Regions from separate parts of the Protofrankia sp. CiP1_Cm_nod2 genome, predicted to be linked through region 3. Evidence: riboswitches for the same ligand, from Rfam matches in the RefSeq annotation. Region 3 holds a riboswitch; each other region holds the start of a gene.
The links. Region 3 has a riboswitch for cyclic di-AMP ahead of NBW84_RS14720 (transglycosylase family protein). Riboswitches for the same ligand answer to the same signal wherever they lie in the genome.
Positions count from the first base shown of each region.

Region 1 (7,143 bases), on a different contig from region 3:
GTCCAGCGGGCGTTCGTCCGCGTCGTGCAGGGCTGCCACCACCGCGAGCGCGAGTGTCTCGCCGTCAACGATGGCGAGCCCGGCGCCCTTGGCCGCCGCCGGTGGTACCCGGCGCGCGGCGTCCCCGGCCAGTACGAGGCGCCCGAAGCGCATCGGTTCGTAGAAGACCGAGTCCATCGTGATGACGTTCGGCGGCTCCAGCAGCGGCCCTTCCGCCAGTTCCCAGTCGGCGTCCACGGCGAGCCGGGCGTGCAGTTCCGCCCAGATCCGCCCGGCCGGCCAGGCCGCGGCGTCGGCGGTGGCCTCCACCTGTAGGTAGAAGCGGCTTGTCCGGTGGTCGCGCAGCATGTGGCCGGCGAACCCCCGGGGACTGACCCCATAAATGATCTTATCGGTGGACGGGGCGACCGCGGCCAGGACCGCGAGCCAGGCCCATGCGCTGTCGCGCTGCCGGATGGAGCGTAACGCGCCCTCGGGGATCGATCCTCGGGAAACACCATGATGGCCGTCGCAGCCCGCGATGAAACGGCTTTCCACCACCTGCCGCTGCCCGCCGGCCGTGACGAAGGAGACGGCGGGGTGGTCGGAGGCCAGCGCGCCCAACATCACGTCAGTGACGCCGAACTCGATGACGCCACCCGCGGCAAGGTAGGCGGCAACCAGGTCGGCGACAAGCTTCTGCTGCGGGTAGACAACGTGGTGGCGTCCGCCCGCATGGCGAGCATACTCGACGACAAACGCTCTGCGACGATGTCGGAACTCACAGTCGTGGTGCGGCACACCTTCGGCTCGCAGGCCGTCGGCGAGCCCGTTGCGCTCCAGGGCGTCCACCGCCGCCGGCCCGAGCAGCCCGGCGCGTGGACGGCTTTCCACCCTGGCCCGACTGGCGGCCTCGAGCACGAGCGTGTCGATACCCCGACGAGCCAGCACGACCGCGGCCACCAGGCCCGCGACACCCGCGCCAATCACAACAACGCCCACCCGGCGAGGACGCGGCCGGGAGGCGGGCGCGTCCGGCTGGCGCACACCACGCCCGTCCGGCACGGACCCCGACGCGGACCGCGTCATGGCGAGCGCCTCCCCGGGGAGCATCGGCACGATTCCTGATCATCCGTCACGCTGCCCTGATCACGTGACTGACCTGGAAGGACCGATCCGGACGAGGCACTGCCAGAGTACGACGTCACATTCCGACACGCGTCAGAAGGCCGACAACTCGGCATCAACCAATCGGACAATTTTCGCAAAAAGAGCAGAGTACCGCCAATGGGCAGCCTTGATCGCTACTTAACGTAGCAGTATTGCTCACTATCTGTACTCGAAGGCTCCTGGTCGACCGTCTGTCGCCGCTATGGCGTATTGTCATCCTCCGCATCCCGCAAGTCACGGAAAGCGGCACGTCAGTCGGGCGACCGAAGGCCACAAGCCAGCCGGTCGCACCCGGCGCCGCCCCGGCCGGCGAAGGAGGATGGGGTAGAAGAGCCGGTTATGACACTTCATACAACTACTTGGGGTAGTTGTGAGGGACTAGTGTTTACTAGCGCCATCCGTATGAACTAGTCTCGCGCCGACGTCACGACGCACCGGGCCGAACTGCCGAATCCTGCCCACGGTCCCGGTGTTCCCTCCGAGTCGTCACCAGGGCAGGAGCGGGGGACCCATCCTCCACCGGACGGCATCGAACCGCGGTGTCGCCCTCGGGGTGAAGTGTGCAGCGCGATGGTCGCGCGACCCACCGGGCAGCCCAGCCCGAACCCGACAGCTCACCTCGCAGGCGAACGGGAAGGATCACAACCTTGTCTGCGCATGATGTGCAGCCTGATCCAGCAGTACGATCGCGTTCGTCGCAGGCGGCTGCGCCGTCGTCCCGCCAGCACCCGATCGACCGGCACGTCGACCGTCCGGCACGCGGCCGGCATCGCGCGCCCGCGCCGCAGCCCGGAACGGGCCGCTCGCGAGCCCGGGCCGCTGTCGCCGTGGTGACCACCGGTACCGTCGCGGTGTCCGGTGTCGCCCTGGCCGGATGCGCCACGGCCGACTCGAACTCCGACGATGCCTCCGTCACCTCGCCGATAACGCTTGGATCACAGTTCGGCAGCCAGGCGTCACTGGCCAACCTGCGCACCTCGACCATCAATCCGCTGTCCACGGGTGGTTCCGGATCGGTCACCAGCCAGGTACTCAACCAGACCGACCTGCATCCCAAGAACGGCGTCGTGCTCAAAGTCACGAATCCGGACGTCTCCGTGAAGGCCGACCAGCCGGTGGAGATGGGGTTCTCCCTCGAGGACGCGGTCACCCACGCACCGCTGGTCAATCAGCTTGTCAAGGTCCAGGTGAAGCTGCCGGAGGGATGGGCCACCTTCAAGCACCTCTACACCAACGAGCAGGGCTTCACCAGCTACACCGCGAAGGTTCTCACCACCACGCAGATCACTGCGATTTTCGACGGGACCGACGCCCTGCGCTCGACACGGTCGACGAACGTCGGCACGTTGACCGTGATTCCCAACACCCCGCCCGTGCAGCGCTCTCCCCAGATCACTGGCCTCGATGCCCCGACCATGAGCAACGCCATCTCGGGCGCGCTCGCGGCCGCCAGCTCGCTGGGTGAACGGGCGGTGTATCTCGCGGCCCAGCAGGCCGGGAAGCCCTACGTCTATGGCGCTGAGGGCCCCTACACGTTCGACTGCTCAGGACTGGTCCAGTACGTCTTCAAGCAGCTGGGACGCAACATCCCCCGCACCGCCGAGGGACAGTACGAGGCGACCACCAGGATATCGCAGTACAACAAGCAGCCAGGTGACCTGATTTTCTACGGCGCACCAGGTAACATCTACCACGTCGGTATTTATGCGGGCGATGGTAAGATGTGGGTGGCACCCAAGTCAGGTGATGTCGTCTCGCTGAGGGCCATCTATACCACGTCATATTCCGTCGGCCGGGTTTTCTGAGCGAACCGGTCAGCCCGCGTCCACATCCGGCTGTCAGTACGCGGCTTCGCGTAGTGGCAACCAATATACTGTAGAAACAATTCACAGGCGGGTTCCCGCGCGGCCTCCCCCTCCGATTGTGCGTGAACCTTGCCGCCAGGTCGATCTTGTCGACGTCGACACCGGCCTGGCGGCGCTCCGCGGCATCCCGCGATGATGACTTCCGCTGGTTGGACCGAGCCAACCCCCCCAGCTCGGAAAGCCCGGCGGAACAAGAGGCTTCCGTCGGCCGGTCGTACTGGACCCCCCCCACAGTCCGGCCGGTCGGCGGGAGCCGCCCTCTCCCACCGACCGGATGCGCGGCCGAGGCTGGAACCTCATCAGACGCCTTCTCCGCGGGCCTCCCAACCCCGGATGCCCGCTCCTACGCCTTGGGCTTCCTGGAGAAGTCCCACAGGCTGCGCGTGACCTGCTTGTCCCACGTCCCGTCGACATGCTGGACATGGGTTCCCGACGGGCAGTTCGGGACCTGCCCGACCGGCCCCACCACCGCGACGGCGGCGAACTTCAGGTTGTTGTCAGGCGCCCCGCAGGCAATCGTGAGGGCGGCCCGCCCACCTTCGCCAAGACCCCAGATGTAGATCTTGGACTGGTCGATCTTCGACCGCTTCTCCGACACGTAGCGCACGACGTCACGCAGGTACTGCACGTCCGCGCCCCGGGGGTCGTCCAACCTCCATTCGCCGTCCACGGCTTCCGGGTAGACCACGGCGAAGTGCTGCCGGTCGGCAAGCGTCGAGGCTTCGGTGATCTTTTCGATCGCAGCCGCGTCGCTGTTGTTGTCATGCAGGACGAGGACCAGCGGCAGGGGCTTGCCGGGGTCGGCGTCGGCATGAACGGCGAGCTCGCGTTCGGCGGAGGCGTACCCCGCCGGTATCTTCGCCCGCTCGGTATCCGGGCTACCCGAGCGAGACACGTAGATCCAGGCGACCACGAGCACGGCACCGATGATCAGCACCCGCTTGCGGTTCTTGGCCCATAGCTGTTTCCCGGCTTTCAGCGGATTCGACACCACGAGACAACCGAACCACACCAGGAGCCGTCGATTCGGCAGATTCGCCTCGCGTCGCGGGCAAGTCGGGGCCACCCGGAGTGCGCTGTCTCACACCCAGTCAGCTTGCGATACCGATTGACTACTAAAAGTAGTCAAACAGGCATGTCCGGTACGGCAACCACGGCACGGCTCGTTCGTTGACGTGGTGTATCCACCAGAATCTCGACAACATCGGATTGCGGGGCATACGGCTGCCGGAACAGGGGTGAGGCCGAAGTGGACAGTGGTCAGGAACTCGACCATCGACTGATCAAGATTGAACACGAGCTGTCGGTGTTCGGCCGGCGCGCCGAACGCTTCCGGATGGCCATCGCCGGCGAGTCCGGGACGGTTCTGGACCGCTCCGCCTACCTGCTGCTCAGCCACATCCACGAACACGGCGCCGTACGGCTGACCACCCTGGGCACGGTGTTCGCCCTGGACATCTCCACGGTGAGCCGCCAGATCGCCGCGCTTGTCACGGCCGGGCTGGTGGAACGCGCCACCGATCCCAGCGACCGGCGGGCGACGCTGGTGAGACTCAGCACCCGCGGCCAGCAACGCTACCTCGCCACCCGCTCCGCACGGGTAGAAAAAATCAATACCCTGGTACGCACCTGGGACCAGGAGGAACTCGGTGTCTTCGGCGCGCTGCTGAGCCGGCTGAACGTGGCGATCGCCGAACACGACCGCGCCCATCTGCCGCCGCAGCACGACGAGCCGTGTCCCGCACCCGCCACCCCGCCGGCCGTCAGGACGGACTGACGGCCGACGGCCGGGCACCGGGCGACAGGCCGCTCCCCCCGCGTCCGGGCGCAGGCCCCCCGGCTGCTTCCCGCGCCCACCGAAGGTTCCCCGCGGCCGCCCGGCCCCGGGTCAGGCATGGACGTCCAGGGCGTGCAGGCGTGCCTGGCGCAGCACCTCCGTCTCCGGCGGGCCGGCCAGTTCCGGCAGCCAGCCATGCACCCAGGACAACAGCAGGTCGGCCAGGGCCGGGTTCTGCGCGAGGACCGGACCGTGCAGGTAGGTACCGATCACACGGCCGTCCACGACACCGTCGGTGTGGTCCGGGGTACCGTTACCGACCCCCTTGCGCACGATCCCGAGCGGCCGGCCGTGCCCGTTGGGCAGTGCCCGGGTACGTCCCCCGTGGTTCTCGTAGCCGAGCAGCAACGGCAGCTCGAGCTCGGGGACGGGCTCGACGACGATGTCACCGACCGCGCGTGGCGGCACCGGCTGCTCGAACGAGCGTCGCGTCTCCACGTCCACCAGGCCCAGGCCGTCGTGGATACGGCCCTCACCGGCGGGGAAGGACGCACCGATCACCTGGTATCCGGCGCACACCGCGAGCACGGCCGCGCCCTGGGCCACCGCGTGCGCGATCGCGCTGTTGCGGCGCAGCCCCTCGGCGGCCAGCACCTGCGGCTCGTCCTCACCGCCGCCGAGCAGATAGATGTCGCAGCCGGCCGGCACCGGCTCCCCGGCCGGGACGCCGATCACCTCGGCCGGCAGGCCACGCCAGCGCAGCCGCTGCGCCAGCACGGTCGCGTTGCCGCCGTCGCCGTACGTCCCGAGCAGCTCCGGGTAGATCAGGGCGATCCGGGTCGCCGACTCCCGGCTCATGCCGCGGCCCCGGTCATGTCACCGTGGATGGTCACCTTTTTGGTCACCTTTTTGGTCAACTGTTCGTCCTCACCGGGGCGACCCGCCCCAGGATGTCGCGGAAGGCGGTGTAGTTCGCGACCACATCGACGATCTTCTCGTCCAGAACCGCCGCCGCGCTCTCGGCATCGGGATGGACCGTGTGCGGGATCTCCGCGTATGCCAGCCGGACGCTCATGTCCTCCTTGCGCCCACCGGTGACCAGCACCCGCCGGCCCGGCAGCCGCTCGAACGGGACATCCCAGATCCACGACGGGTCACGCCCGTCAGCGGTCTGCGCGTTGAAGTCAACGATCACCGGCCGGGTGGGCGTGCTGTTGAGCAGCTCCATCATCTCCACCCAGCCGGCCGGGTTCTTCGCCAGCAGCAGCCGCCCGCGGGTACCGGAGTCGCCGAGCTCGACCTCCTGGTAGCGGCCCTGGACGTCCTCAAGGCCGGTCATCGCGGCCAGCGCCTGCTCGACCTCGACCCCGAAGAGCTTCGCCGCCGCGGCGGCCATCGCCGCATTGCCGAGGTTCACCCGGCCGGGCAGGTCGATCGACGCCGTGAGGTGACGGCCGAACCAGAGCAGCTCGTGCGGCCCGGTGACCGAGACAAGGGGCTCAGGCCGGGCCAGCCCGCAGCCGCACCACCAGCCCGTGGCGTTGCGGTGCAGCAGGCTGGCGCACTGCGGGCACACCATCGCGTCCGCCGTCCAGTTCTGGCCCGCCGACACCCAGACCTGGTTCGACCAGCCGGCGGCGGCCCAGGCCACCAGCGGGTCGTCGGCGTTGGCGATCGCGGTCGCGCCGGGCAGCTCGGCGCCGAGATCACGCCAGAGGCTCGCGATCCGCCGGGTCTCGTTCGACCGGTCGAGCTGGTCACGGCTGATGTTGAGCAGGATGACCGCGCGGGGCTGGATCTGCCTGGCCACTTTGGGCAGCCAGATCTCGTCCACCTCGAGCGCGGCGGCCGCGTCGTAGGGCGGCTTGGACAGGGCGGCCAGCACGCCCGCCGCCATGTTGGCGCCACCGCTGTTGCTGCGGACCGGGCCGAGCGTGCCCAGCGCGCGGGCCAGCAGCCGGGTGGTCGTGGTCTTGCCGTTGGTCCCGCTGACGCAGGCCACCAGCTGCCCGGCCGCGACCTCGGACAGGATCTCCGGGGAGACCCGCAGGGCAAGCTTGCCGCCGATCATCTCACCGGATCCGCGTCCCAGCTGGCGGGAAGCCGAGGACGCGAGTTTCTCCACAGCAAGGGCGGCACGGGTGCGGGCGGAGAACCGGCGCGGGAAGGGTGTGCTCATCGCCTCCCCAGCGTGCCACGGGCCGCCGCGCCGGTGACCGACACCCCGTCATACCCGTCCCATGTCGGTCCCGGACCAGCTCCAGAGCGGCCTCGGAACATCCTCCGGGCAGTGGCGAACAGGCGGGGTACGAGTGTGGTACGAGGTGTGATAAGACGTGCGCCGGACGGCTG
Region 1 is NZ_CAKKTL010000023.1:208-7,350, forward strand. Features, by position in the region: partial or broken gene NBW84_RS04295 (4-hydroxybenzoate 3-monooxygenase) at 1-1,092, opposite strand, end outside; cyclic di-AMP (ydaO/yuaA leader) riboswitch at 1,616-1,791, shown strand; gene NBW84_RS04300 (C40 family peptidase) at 1,980-2,954, shown strand; gene NBW84_RS04305 (PHB depolymerase family esterase) at 3,358-4,008, opposite strand; gene NBW84_RS04310 (MarR family transcriptional regulator) at 4,264-4,791, shown strand; gene NBW84_RS04315 (type 1 glutamine amidotransferase) at 4,903-5,649, opposite strand; gene NBW84_RS04320 (MurT ligase domain-containing protein) at 5,705-6,970, opposite strand.
Region 1: another riboswitch for cyclic di-AMP. It lies ahead of NBW84_RS04300 (C40 family peptidase); the one in region 3 lies ahead of NBW84_RS14720 (transglycosylase family protein).

Region 2 (7,204 bases), on a different contig from region 3:
GGCGACTTCGCCCGGAGCGGGGCAACAGGCACAGCGGCACACGACCACACAGCGACACAGCGACACAGCGACACACGACGGCACAGCGGCCACGCCGTTCCAGACGGCAGCGACGGCTACACCGGCCGTGGCTCGACGCTGGCCCTGCCGCCCGGCCGGGACGCACCGCACGACACGCCGACGGATGGCACGCCGACGGATGGCACGCCGACGGATGGCACGCCGACGGATGGTGGGGCCGCGGTGGCCGCCGGCGGGTCCTATCCCCAGCCGAGCTCGGCGAGCCGCCCGTCGTCGATGCCGAAGTGATGGGCCACCTCGTGGATGACGGTCACCCGTACCTGCCCGACGACCTGTTCCTCGGTCCGGCCCAGGTCGCAGATCGACCGCCGGTAGATCGTGATCCGGTCCGGCAGCACCCCGCTGTACCAGTCGCCCCGCTGCGTCAGCGGTACCTCCTCGTAGAGCCCCAGCAGCCCCGGCGACGGCGGCTCGTCCTCGACAACGACCGCGATGTTGGACATCTGACGGCCGAGCTGCGGTGGCAGGCTGTCCAGCGCCTCGGCCACCAGGGCCTCGAAGCGCTGCCTGGACACCTCGACCACGTCGGTGAACCTACCTTCAGACGCCGTCCCGGCGCGGCGCCGCCATACCGCCGGGCACCGGCACGGGGAATGAACAGGCCTGGATGGACGTCGGCCGCCGGAGAAGATCGGCGTAATTTTGTCGTTGTGTACGCTTTTACGGCCAAAAAGCGTACACAACGACAAACTCTTCTGGATCATGGCCTGTGCGGGTGGTCGTGGATGGGCTCCGCGCTACCTGACCGGCGCTCCAGGGGGACGTCCAGGAGGACGTCCGGCGGACGCCCGGGGAACATTGTCCGGCGTCCACTGCTTCTCATGATGTAATTATGTAAGCGGGACAGGAGGCCGGGATGCAGGATCCGCTCGATGCCTACTCACAGGTCGTCACCCGAGTCGCCGCCACCGTCTCCCCCGCTGTCGCGAGCCTGCGGGTACGGACGCCGCGTGGCGAGGGAGCCGGATCCGCCGTGGTCTTCACCGATGACGGCTTCCTGCTCACCTCCGCCCACGTCGTCGACAGCGGACCGAGGCGCGCGGGACGGCAGACCGGCGGCGGCGCGGCGGGCATGGCCGAGTTCGCCGACGGCACCCACAGCGAAGTGGACGTGATCGGCGCCGATCCGCTCTCCGACCTCGCGGTGCTGCGGGCCCGTAGCGGCACGCCGGCCCCGGCGGCGCTCGGCGACGCCGACACGCTCTCCGTCGGTCAGCTCGTCGTCGCGGTGGGCAGCCCGCTGGGCCTGACCGGCAGCGTCACCGCGGGGGTCGTCAGCGCACTCGGCCGCTCCCTGCCCACCCGGGCCGGCGCCACCGTCCGCGTCATCGACGAAGTGATCCAGACGGACGCCGCGCTCAACCCGGGCAATTCCGGCGGCGCGCTGGTCACCGCCGACTGCCACGTCGTCGGGGTGAACACCGCCGTCGCCGGGATCGGGCTCGGGCTCGCCGTCCCGGTCAACGCCACCACCCGCCGCATCCTCGCCGCGCTCATGCGCGACGGCCGGGTACGGCGCGCCTACCTGGGGGTCGCCAGCACCCGGGCACCGCTGCCGCCACACCTGGCCGAGCGGTCCGGCCGGCGGCACGGGGTGCGGCTGGCCGAGGTCGTCGCGGGCAGCCCGGCCGGTCGCGCCGGCCTGTTCGCCGACGACCTGGTGCTCTCCGTCGCCGGGCAGCCGGTCGCCACCCCGGGGGATCTGCAACGGCTGATGACGGAGGACACCATCGGCCGCCCGCTCGAACTGACGGTGTGGCGGCGCGGCGCGCTCGTCGACGTCATCGTCGTCCCGCAGGAACTGGCACTCACCTGAGAAGATCGGCACGAGTTTGTCGCGGTGTACGCCGATATGGCAAAAATGCGCCTATACAGCCAGAATGTACTGATGCTGCCAGCATGCGCCAATACAGCCAGAATGCGCTGATACGGCCAGAAAACATGAACATACACGACAACAGACTCACGCCGGTCGCGGCCTGGTGGGCGAACGTCCGCGGGCGGCCGCCGGCCACCGGCCCGCCCAGGCGGGGACGGTGGCCGCCCGCGGACGGTGGCGCCCCGGGTGCCCGAGGGAGGGGGAGGCACCCAGGGCCGTCAGTGGCACCCAGCCGTCAGCCGCACGGGAACAGCTGGGCGTAGGTGCGGGCGCCGACTGTTCCGTCGGCCGCGAGGCCGTGCCGCCGCTGGTATTCCTTGACCACCCTGGTGGTCTGCGGGCCGAATATCCCGTCGACGGTGAGAGGATATCCGATACCGGTCAGCCGCCGCTGTACCGCGGCCACCTCGGTACGCATTTTGCTGCCGTTTCTCACGGTTGCCGTGGACGCTGGCAGCGAACAGTTCCGGGTGATGTAGCTGATCCCGCTGACGGGCGGGACAGGGGCGCTCGACCGCGTTGTCGACATGCTCGCCGGGCTGGCTTTCGCCGCTGCCGCGGCGGCGTTCCCCCGCGCCAGATGACGGCGGTAGGAACCGTTGGTGTAGGCGCTCCAGGCACGCACGCCCTGACTGTCGCACACCTTCTTCGCCGCCCACGCGTTGGTGGCCGGGTCGTACAGGTTCCGGCCCGCCAGCCAGCCCGTGTGGACCCGCGCGTTGATCTGCCAGAGCCCGCGGGAGTCCTCACCGTGCGCGTTACGCGCCCTGGCGTTGCCACCGGACTCCGCGAGCGCCACCGCCACCCAGGTGCCCAGCGGCACCCCTCGGCAGCTGGGCAGCCCCGCGTTCGCGGCGACACGGGCGATGGCCGTGTCGGCGACGACGGCGGGCCCGGACGGCCCGGCCGCGCTGGCCGGGGCCGCGGTCAGCATCATTCCGGCCGTCGTCCCGATGAGCCCGACGGTGCCCACCAATGCCGCGCCGTTGCACCGGCCGGGTTTTCTGTGTCTTCCCCTGGACATGATCAGTTTCTCATCCAAAAGTATCGTCGAAATGGCTCGTCAAATTCACTGGCGGCGCCAGGACAGCATTTCCTTCGAGCAGCCGACGGTTTGCTCTTCCCAGCGCGCCTGATCGACTGGAACACGTCGGGCAGACCGGGGCGCAGGCCGTCGACCGCATTCGTCCAGAAAATTTCCCGGTCATTTCCGGAGCGCTCCGGGAGAAGCACCGTGCGCTCCGGCCGGAATTTTCTGGATATCCGGCGCGGGACCCGCGCCGGACCTGCCCGGGGCTCCAGGAACAGTTACCCGGCAGTGGCCGGGAGAAATTTTCGCGGCGGCCGCCGGCTGTTGCCCGCGCTGTCCGCCCGGGGCACCCGAACACCCCGTGGCCGCCAGCCCGGCCCGGGCGGGCGGGTCACCTGATACGGCCGACCAGATGGCTGCCGGTGTAGACCTTCTGGAGCCGGACCACGGCCCCGGTGTGCGGGGCGGCCCACATCATCCCGTTCCCGGCGTAGATCCCTACGTGGTGGATGCCGCCCGGCCGGCCGAAGAAAATGAGGTCACCGGGCTGCCGGGCATTCTTCGATATCTTCTGGGAGGCGTTGTACTGCGCGTTGGCCGTCCGCGGGACGCTGCGGCCGAGCTGCTTGTAGATGTACTGGACGAGGCCGGAGCAGTCGAACGCCCGGGGCCCCTCGGCACCCCACACGTACGGCTTTCCGGCCTGCTTCGACGCCAGATAGACGAGTTTCGCCCCGAAACCACTGGTGGACGTCGAGAAACTCACCGGCTGCGCCGACAGCGTGCGCACGCCCGCGGCGGCGGCCGGCGACGAGGCCGCCGACCAGACGGCCGGGGTGATCGTGAAGGTAGCGGGCCGGGCAGCGGTCGTGCCGGCCGCGGTGGTCGTGCCGGCCGTGGCGGCGTCGGTCCACCCCGTCCCGCCCGTGCCCGCGCCACGGTCGTTCGCCAGGGCCGGTGCGGCCAGCCCGGAGAGGGCGACGGTACCGGTGGCCGCGGCGGCAACCGCGGTACGTGCCGATATCCGGCCGAGGGCGGAGCGGGTCGTGGGCGCGCGATGACGACCGCGCCTGGAACTGGGACTGGGATGACCTACGGCAGCCGGACCTGAATTCACCTGGTGTGCAGGCAACGATGATCCTTCCCATACGCCTGCGAGGTTAGCTGTCGGGTTCGGGCCGGGAAGCCCGGTCGACGCGCGGATACCTGCGCGGCCGACTTCACCCCAAGGACGGCCACCGTGGTGGCGACGTCCGGCGGAAAGGTGGGTCCCCCGCTTCTGTCCTGGCGATCGCTAGTCGGAAGACACCGGACCGTGGACAGAACTCGGCGTGCGGTCCGGTGCCGTTGAGAGCCCGGCCAACGTAGCGAACTACTTTTGGTAACCGCAAGCGGCGGTTTTCTCGGCATGTCGGCGCACAACACTCACCGTACGCATCATTTACGCGGGCCGTCCCAGGATGGCTGCCGGGACGGTACGAGCTGGCCGCAGCGTGATGGCGCTACACACCGCTCCCATGGTTAACCAGCGCGTATCGTGAAACGGCCGATGCGGACCGGCAACAACATTTTTTCCACCGTTGTGTTTCGCTGTCGGGCACAGCATTTGCACTGTCGGGCACAGCATTTGCACTGCCCGAAACAGCGTTTGCGCTGTCGGGCGCAGTGGATCGCCCGGGTGGGCCCACGGACCGCCGAAGCAACGCCACGAACCCGGACGTGCGCACGCCGCGGCCGGCGGCATGGCCAGCGCGGACGGCGCAGCGTCCGGGCATCAGTGACGCCCGGGCACCAGCGGGGCCGCCGGTCCGCCCCGGGCCAGGCAGGGCCCCGGGCGGAGCGGCGTCGGTCAGGACTCGACCCAGCCGCGCGCCTGCGCGAGGGTGGTCAGTCGCTGCCGTATCTGGCTTATCTGGCCGCCGGTCAGGGTCGGCACCGATTCGATGAGCGTCTCGGTCAGCAGATGCCGGAACTCCCCGACGGTGAGGACGTCGCACATGTCGTCGTCGTCGGCGCTCGAACGCCCGTTGACCACACCTGGGGAGACCACCGGATACACGGGCGCCGGACGGGCCGGAGCCCGGCGGATCAGACGGACGACCGAGGCCTTCGGGCCCCTGTCACTCTCCTCCGCCTCGAACTCCACCAGCGTTCCGGGCTGGAACAGGTGCTTCTCGTCCTGAAGATCGTTTGCGTGCATGAAAACGTCGTCGCCACCGGCATCGGGCGCTATGAAACCGTAGCCGCGAACCCCGTCGAAACGCAGAATTCTACCAGTACCCACCACATCTGCCCCTGTACAACCTCTGTGCCAACCAGCCCTGTACCAAGTGAACTGCACACCAGACGAACCTGTGTACAACCAAGCCCCAGGACCGCTCGCGCGACCGCAGGACCTGCTCACCGTCTCAGGTACGCCTACCCAGGTCAAGCCCGACACCCGGAGCGCGGAACGACCGACAGCGGCCGATGGGGAACGAGCGCGGATACACCGGGGCGGAACGGCCGACCAGCTGACCAGCTGACCGGCCGGCCGGCCCCCGGAAGCGCCCCGGGGGCCAGCCGGCCGTCGACGTCATGGTCACAAGCCGCGGATCCGTGTCCTTACGGTCTACGCCGGGTCACCGGCGGCGTGGACGGCGGCCAGGCTCTGCCTGGCGGCGTCGACCACCGCCCGCGGGGTGAAACCGAATCTGGTCTGCAGGTCCCGCAGCGGGGCGGACGCGCCGAAGGTCCGCATCCCGATGATCACCCCGTCCGGGCCGGCGTACCGTTCCCAGCCGAGCGTGGCGGCCTGCTCGACCACGACCCGCGCGCGGACCGCCGGCGGCAGCACCTGCTCGCGGTACCGCGCGGGCTGCCGCTCGAACAGCTCCCAGGACGGCAGGCTGACCACCCGGGCGCGCACCCCCTGCGCGGCCAGCTCCTCATGGGCGGCCAGGGCCAGGTGCACCTCGCTGCCGGTACCGATCAGGATCACCTCGGGGTCGCCGTCGGCGGGGTCGGCCAGCACGTAGCCGCCGCGGGCGAGCCCGGCGGCGTCGGCGTAGCGGGCCCGGTCCAGCGTCGGCAGCGCCTGCCGGCTCAGGACGAGCGCGGCCGGCTCCTGCTCCAGGCCCATCACCACCCGCCACGCCTGCGCGACCTCGCCCGCGTCACAGGGGCGGATCACCAGCAGGCCGGGGACGGCCCGCAGCGAGGCGAGCTGCTCGACCGGCTGGTGCGTCGGCCCGTCCTCCCCGACCCCGATGGAGTCATGGGTGAACACGTGGATGACCGGCAGCTCCATCAGCGCGGACAGCCGCAGGGCGCCGCGGGCGAAGTCGGAGAAGATCAGAAAGGTCGACCACAGCGGCCGCAGCCCGGACAGGGACAGCCCGTTGGCCACCGCGGCCGACGCGTGCTCGCGGACGCCGAAGTGCAGGTTGCGCCCACCCGGGCTGGCGGCCTGGAAGTCCCCGGCGCCGTCGACGGTCAGCCGGGTCTTCGTCGACGGGGCGAGATCGGCGGAGCCGCCGACCAGCCAGGGCACCCGGGCAGCGACGGCGTTGAGGACCTTCCCGGAGGAGTCCCGGGTGGCCAGGCCCTTGCCGTCGGCGGGGAAGACGGGGATGTCGGCGTCCCAGCCGTCGGGCAGCTGCCCGCCCCACAGCAGGTCGAGCTGGCCGGCGAGATCGGGATGTGCCTCCCGGTAGCGGCCGAGCAGGGCCAGCCAGCTGTCCCGCTCGGCCCGGCCCCGCTTGCCGACACCGGCGGCGAAGTGCTCGTACACCCCGTCGGGGACGAGGAAGCGGGCCTCCGGCGGCCAGTTGTAGAACCGCTTCGTCGCCCGGATCTCCTCCTCCCCCAGCGGCTCCCCGTGCGCGGCGGCGGTGCCCTGCTTGGTCGGGGCGCCGAAGGCGATCTGGCTGTCGACGATGATCAGGGTCGGGCGGTGCGGCTCGCGGCGGAACGTCTCGAAGGCGCGGCCCAGGGCCGTGCGGTCGTTGGCGTCACCGACCCGGGTGACGTTCCAGCCGTAGGCGATGAACCGGGTGGCCACGTCCTCGGTGAACGCCAGGTCGGTGCCGCCCTCGATGCTGATGTGGTTGTTGTCGTAGATCCAGCACAGGTTGGCCAGCCCCAGGTGGCCGGCCAGCGACGCCGCCTCGGCCGCGACCCCCTCCATCAGGTCGCCGTCACCGCACAGCGCGTACACGTCGTGGTCGAACACG
Region 2 is NZ_CAKKTL010000001.1:39,532-46,735, forward strand. Features, by position in the region: gene NBW84_RS00170 (metallopeptidase family protein) at 261-605, opposite strand; gene NBW84_RS00175 (trypsin-like peptidase domain-containing protein) at 938-1,897, shown strand; gene NBW84_RS00180 (peptidoglycan-binding protein) at 2,196-2,984, opposite strand; gene NBW84_RS00185 (C40 family peptidase) at 3,382-3,756, opposite strand; gene NBW84_RS00190 (hypothetical protein) at 3,737-4,051, shown strand; cyclic di-AMP (ydaO/yuaA leader) riboswitch at 4,125-4,290, opposite strand; gene NBW84_RS00195 (cold-shock protein) at 4,840-5,277, opposite strand; gene tkt (transketolase) at 5,602-7,204, opposite strand, start outside.
Region 2: another riboswitch for cyclic di-AMP. It lies ahead of NBW84_RS00185 (C40 family peptidase); the one in region 3 lies ahead of NBW84_RS14720 (transglycosylase family protein).

Region 3 (6,093 bases):
ACCGGAAATCGCGATCGACGGTACCCCGGTCGCCAGCACGCGTCCGCCGGGCACAGATCGGTGCGGGCCGCGGCAACGAGATCCACGCGATCGAGGATCCGCTGGATGCGCTCCCCCGCGATGAACGACGCGCCCGAGCCGGTCATGGGCTGCCCCGGCGGCGAGCGGGACGATGTCACCGGGTAACCGAAAACGTCACCGGGTAACCGGAAACCGACGGACGACACCGCTCCCGACGAAGCCGGGAGTGAGGACGACGGCATAGTGCACCACACCCGACAGAACATCCGTACTCACCCGTTGCGGCCGTCCTACCGGACGGGGAGCGTTCGTCATACCCTTCGCGCAACTTCCCGGCACGGCACACGTCCGAATCGGTAAAATATCACCGAACCGGGCATGCCGCGCCCCGACTGTCCACAGGAGCCAGACCGATGCCCATTGCCACCCCAGATATCTACGCCCAGATGCTCGACCAGGCCAAGGCGGAGGCATTCGCCTACCCTGCGATCAACGTCACGTCGAGTGAAACCCTGAATGCCGCACTGAAGGGCTTCGCGGACGCCGGGAGCGACGGTATCGTACAGATTTCCACCGGAGGGGCCGAATTTCTCTCCGGTACCCGGGTGAAGAACATGGTGCTCGGCGCGCAGGCGCTGGCCGAGTTCGCCCACCATGTCGCCAAGGCGTACCCGGTCAACATCGCGCTGCACACCGACCACTGTCCTGCCGGCAAGCTCGACACCTACCTGCGCCCCCTGGTCGCGATCTCCAAGGAGCGGGTGCTCAGGGAGGGCCGCGAGCCGCTGTTCCAGTCCCACATGTGGGACGGCTCCGCGGTCGAGATCGAGGAGAACCTCAAAATCGCCGACGCGCTGCTGGCGGACACGGCCCAGGCGAAAATCGTCCTGGAGGTGGAGATCGGTGTCGTCGGCGGTGAGGAGGACGGCATCGTCGGCGCGATCGACGAGAAACTGTACAGCACGCCCGAGGACATGTGGCGGACCGTCGAGGTCCTCGGCGCCGGGGAACGGGGCCGCTACCTGGTCGCGGCAACCTTCGGAAACGTGCACGGGGTATACAAGCCGGGCAATGTGAAACTCCGTCCGAGTATCCTGCGGGATGGTCAGCAGTATGTCGCGCAGAAGCTCGGGCTGCCAGCCGGGGCCAGACCTCTCGACCTGGTCTTCCACGGCGGGAGCGGTTCCGACCTGTCCGAGATCCGCGAAGCGGTGGATTACGGCGTGATCAAGATGAATGTGGACACCGACACCCAGTACGCGTACACCCGGCCGGTCGTCGACCACGTCTTCCGGAACTACGACGGCGTTCTGAAGGTGGACGGCGAGGTCGGCGTGAAGAAGCACTACGACCCGCGCAGCTACGGCAAGGCGGCCGAAGTCGGCATGGCCGCCCGAGTCGTGAAGGCGTGCGAGGACCTGCGTTCCGCGGGACGCTCCCTCGCCAACTGACCCCGCTCGGGCGGGACGGCCCCACAACACGCTCGCCAGACCGGGCTTCGTCGTCCGGCTGGCGAGCGTTCGCGTGCGGGTGCCGACCCATCGGCCTCCCGGCGCCCGGGTGACCGGATGGCCGTCACCTTTCAACGGCCATCCGTATATGACGCAGGTTCCGGAAAGGTCGCATCATCGTCGGATCACGGCACTGTACGTATGGTCCTGCCGTTCGACGTGTCTTCGGCTGAATCAGCGGTGTTCCGCGCCGCGGGCGCCGGGCCGGCCGGGCCCGGCTTCCGGCCCATAGCACGCGGATCGCCGGCCCACGCACTGGCTCCTATCCGGATAATCCGGCCCCGATCGCCACCGGCACGGCGGGATACCGAGTTTTCCCGGCAATAAAAGTATGATGAAATCAATAAGCGCGCGTACCCGTGCGCTACCATCCGCTCCCGGGCCCCGACAAGAGCCGCCGGCCCGGTGTGCGCATCCTCACGAAGCGTATTCCCCGCTTGTTCGGCGCCCAGCAATTGTTGTTATGGTCTGCGCCGTGCTCGCGACACAGCGAACACACGTCGGGCGGCACGCCGAATCCTGCCCTCGCCCGACGAAAACCCAAACTCGTGGCAGGAACGGGGGACCCACTTCTGGGCGCCGATACCGGGCGTCCTCGGGGTGAAGCCGCACATGCGGCCGGGCAGTCCCAGCCCGAACCCGACAGCTCACTTCGCAGGCGTGGGGAAGGGCATAAAACCAATATGTCCAGTGCACGTTCCCGAAATCGACAGCACGGAACCGGCCGAATCCGGCTGGGCGCGCGGGCGCTGGTAGTCGCTCCCGCGCTGGCCGCGGCGGTCGGCGGAAGCATCGTGATGTCACAGCCCGCCAGCGCCGCCACCACCTGGGCGCAGCTACGCCAGTGCGAGTCCGGGGGGGACTACACCGTCAATACCGGCAACGGTTATTACGGTGCCTACCAGTTCTCGCTGAGCACCTGGCAGAGCCTCGGCTACCCGGGGCTGCCCAGCGACGCCTTGCCAGCCACCCAGGACGAGGCCGCGCTGAGACTGGCCAACCGGTCCGGCTTCGGCCAGTGGCCGGTCTGCGGCCAGGGGATGGGCGCCGACCAGCTGGTGGCGAGCGCCAGCTCGTCCGGGGCCGGATCGCCCAGCACCGGCACCGGCACCGGCACCGGCTCGGCGGGCGCGGCCGGGTCGACCGGGGCCCAACGCTGGGTGGTGCGTCAGAGCGCGCAGAGTCTCGCGGACAACACGCTGTTCACCACCGGGCTGATCTATCAGGTGCGCTCGGACGTACGAGCCTGGCAGCGCCAGATGAACAGGCTCGGCTACCGGATCAGGATCGACGGCCGCTACGGCCCCCAGTCCGCCTTCGCCGCCACCCTCCTGCAGAACTCGCGGGGACTGCAGGTGGACGGTATCTGCGGCCCACGGACCTGGACGGCCACCTTCGACTGAACACGGCCAGCCAGCCAACCAACCGGCCAACCGGCCGAACAGCCGGCCGAACAGCCGGCAACTGGCCGAACGACCCAGCGGTCGAACGGCCTCTGGCGGACGGCACCGCCCACCGGCGGCACGCACAGTCCGCACACAGCCGGCCCACCCGTGGCTGGACATCCGACCGGACCGGGCTGGCGCGCCATGGACAGCGCAGCCACGATCCCCTTTCATGCCAGGCCTCCGGCCGCATCCAGGAGAACCCCGGATGCGGCCGGCCCGGATCCGGCCCGGCAGGGCCGGGGACCGCTCCGGACGGCTCCGCTTCCCGGAGTGCCCCAGAAGTGACAACAAGCACATTCACGATACGAAAGAAACTTCGTCCGTCACCATAAGTCACAGAAATCGGAGAAGGCGACCCCGCCGCGGGGCGGAGTCACACCGTCAGCTACGGTGACACGTTCAAGGCGCTTAGCCCATTCGGGTGATAACAGTCACGTCGGTGTAGTTCATCCGACACCCCGATTTGCTTCGATAGAACCAGACTCGCTAGAGTCCTCCCCACTCGCCGGATCGGTGAGGCCGCCCGGACGGACGCCGAGTCCTGTCCCCGTTCGGTACGGCCCGAGCTACCGCGGAGCCACAAGGACAGGATCGGGGGAACCACCATCCGGACGTCCGTCCACGGAGTCCTTGGGGTAAAGCCGGCAGTGCCTCCTGGTGCCACCGGCCGGGCCTGATTCCCGCCCGCACCCGACAGCTCACCTCGTAGGCGACGGGAAGGACCGACCCACATGCCGTCTGGTGGCAGGCACCGCGCCCCGCAACCTCCCTCCACCGTCATGAAGGTCCTGCGTACCACCGGTGCCGTGACGGCACTCGTGAGCAGTGGCCTGGCTGTCACGACCGCACCCGCAAGCGCCGCGACCGCTGACGACTTCGCCAAACTCCGCCAGTGTGAGTCCGGCGGGAACTATCTGATCAACACCGGCAACGGCTACTACGGCGCCTACCAGTTCGACGCCCAGACCTGGCATGCCCTGGGCTACTCCGGCCTGCCCAGCGGCGCGCCGCCGACGCTTCAGGACGAGGCTGCCTACAAGCTCTACAACGCCCGTGGCTGGTCCCCGTGGCCGTCCTGCGCGTCCAAGCTGGGCCTGAGCCGTAGCGGCCCGGCACCGTCGTCCAGCGGTATCGTCGCCCCCAGCGCTCCCACCACCAGCCCGGTACAGCGTGCGATTACTCCGGTGCAGCCAGCGATGACGCTGGAACGCGCCAAGGCCCTGCTGAACTCCGAGAACTTCACCGGGACGGCGCTGTCCAGCACACTGGCCGGCGAGGTCCGCCCCGACGCCTACGTCTGGCAGAGCGAGATGCGTCAGAAGAGGTTCATCCTCCAGGTGGACGGACGCTTCGGGCGGGAGTCCCAGGGACTGGCATCGCTCTACTCGTATCTGACCCGGGTGGACGACGGCGGCGCTGGAGTGGTCGGCAAGAACCTCTGGGACGTCACCGTCACCAACCCGACCGTCCTGTAGCATACCGGGTGCACCTTTCGTACCATTTTATGACTTTGAAATTTTGCGGCTAAAGGTCACGGGACGCTCAACGCCGTTCCTTTGCCGCCGGGTCGCGGCCGGGTGCCCTGCCCGCCTCGTACCCCGATCAGGTGATGGACCTGCCGGCTCTCCCCCTCCCGGCGGGTCCATCATCTGACGGACTTCCCCCTCCGGCTGGCTGCGCGGCCGGCCGGATCCGGCAGGATGAGCCCCATGACACCCTCGCCCGAACGACCGGATCTGCTCGGTGGCCCACCACCGGCCAAGCTCACCATCGATCCCGCCGCGGCGCAGGCGCTGAGCGCCGGCGAGGATCCGCAGACCGTCGCCGGCCGTTTTCCCGGCTCCAGCCTCGCCTGGGCAACCCTGGCCGAACGCTCCCTCGACGCCGGCAGCCCGGTGACCAGCTACGCCTACGCCAGGACGGGATACCATCGCGGCCTCGACCAGCTACGCCGCGCGGGCTGGCGCGGGCACGGGCCGATCCCGTGGTCCCACGAGCCCAACCAGGGCTTCCTGCGGGCGCTCGCGGCACTGGCCCGCGCGGCCACCGCGATCGGCGAGACCGAGGAGGCCACCCGCTGTCGCGACTTCCTCGCCGACAGCGACCCCCAGGCATCCGACGTCCTGGGGCTCAAGGCCACCTGAAGCCACCGGAGAGGCCCCGCGCGGCAACCCGCCAGCATGGGCCGCCAACGGCTCGCCGGCACTCTACTGACGTCCGATGTAAGTTACGGGCGATGCAGGCAGAGGCGGATGACGTTCGTCAACCGCACCGGAGAGCTTGCCGCGCTGGAACGCTGGTGGGCCTCGACCGACCCGCGGCCGGTGGTGGTCTGGGGACGGCGCAGAGTCGGCAAGACCGCCCTGCCGCACCGCTTCGTCGCCGGACGGCGGTCGGTCTTCCACACCGACGCCGGCCGCGCCGCCCGCGGCGAACTGGCGCAGCTGTCCGTCGCGGGCTCGCTGGTGCCGGCCAGCGGGACGCGGACCGGCCAGGCCCGATCCGCCTCGCCGTCTGCGCCCGCGAGGAGATCCGCAACCCGCCACCCGGAATCCTCACCGTCACGGCCGACGACATCTTCTCCCCGCTCTGACGCCTTCTCCCCGTCCTGACGCCGCGCCGGGCCCCGGGACCGATCCGCTGTCGACAGGTCGGCAGGAGCACTGAAGCGCGGCGGACACCGTCTCGATCCACGAAGTCCGTAAACCGCCTCGGGTGGGCCGGTGTCTCGGGGCGACGCGGCAAACCGGTCGGCACGACAAACGATGTGAATCCAGGATTGTGGCCACGGCACCGAATTCACGTCGTTCGGCAGCCAACGCCGCGGTCACGGCCGTGGTCGCCGGAACAGCGGACGGAACAACCGCCGGAACAGTGGCCTTGTTGTTTGCTGATACCGGTTTCAGCACGGACAAGGCCCGATGTATGCGGATCCGGTGCATACCGTGCTTCCATGCCCTCTGCCGAACACGAATCCCCGGTCGCCCTGACCAAGCTTGACCCGGACCTGATGGCCTGGCTGTTGGCCACCGTGTTCGACGTCAAAATGCCCGATTACCACCACGCTCGCACCGAGGCCACCGACGTCCGCGTCATGGTCCCGCGCACCTACC
Region 3 is NZ_CAKKTL010000125.1:193-6,285, forward strand. Features, by position in the region: gene fbaA (class II fructose-bisphosphate aldolase) at 435-1,472, shown strand; cyclic di-AMP (ydaO/yuaA leader) riboswitch at 2,060-2,208, shown strand; gene NBW84_RS14720 (transglycosylase family protein) at 2,216-2,935, shown strand; cyclic di-AMP (ydaO/yuaA leader) riboswitch at 3,541-3,706, shown strand; gene NBW84_RS14725 (transglycosylase family protein) at 3,712-4,455, shown strand; gene NBW84_RS14730 (DUF3151 domain-containing protein) at 4,690-5,124, shown strand; gene NBW84_RS14735 (ATP-binding protein) at 5,233-5,592, shown strand; partial or broken gene NBW84_RS14740 (hypothetical protein) at 5,934-6,093, shown strand, end outside.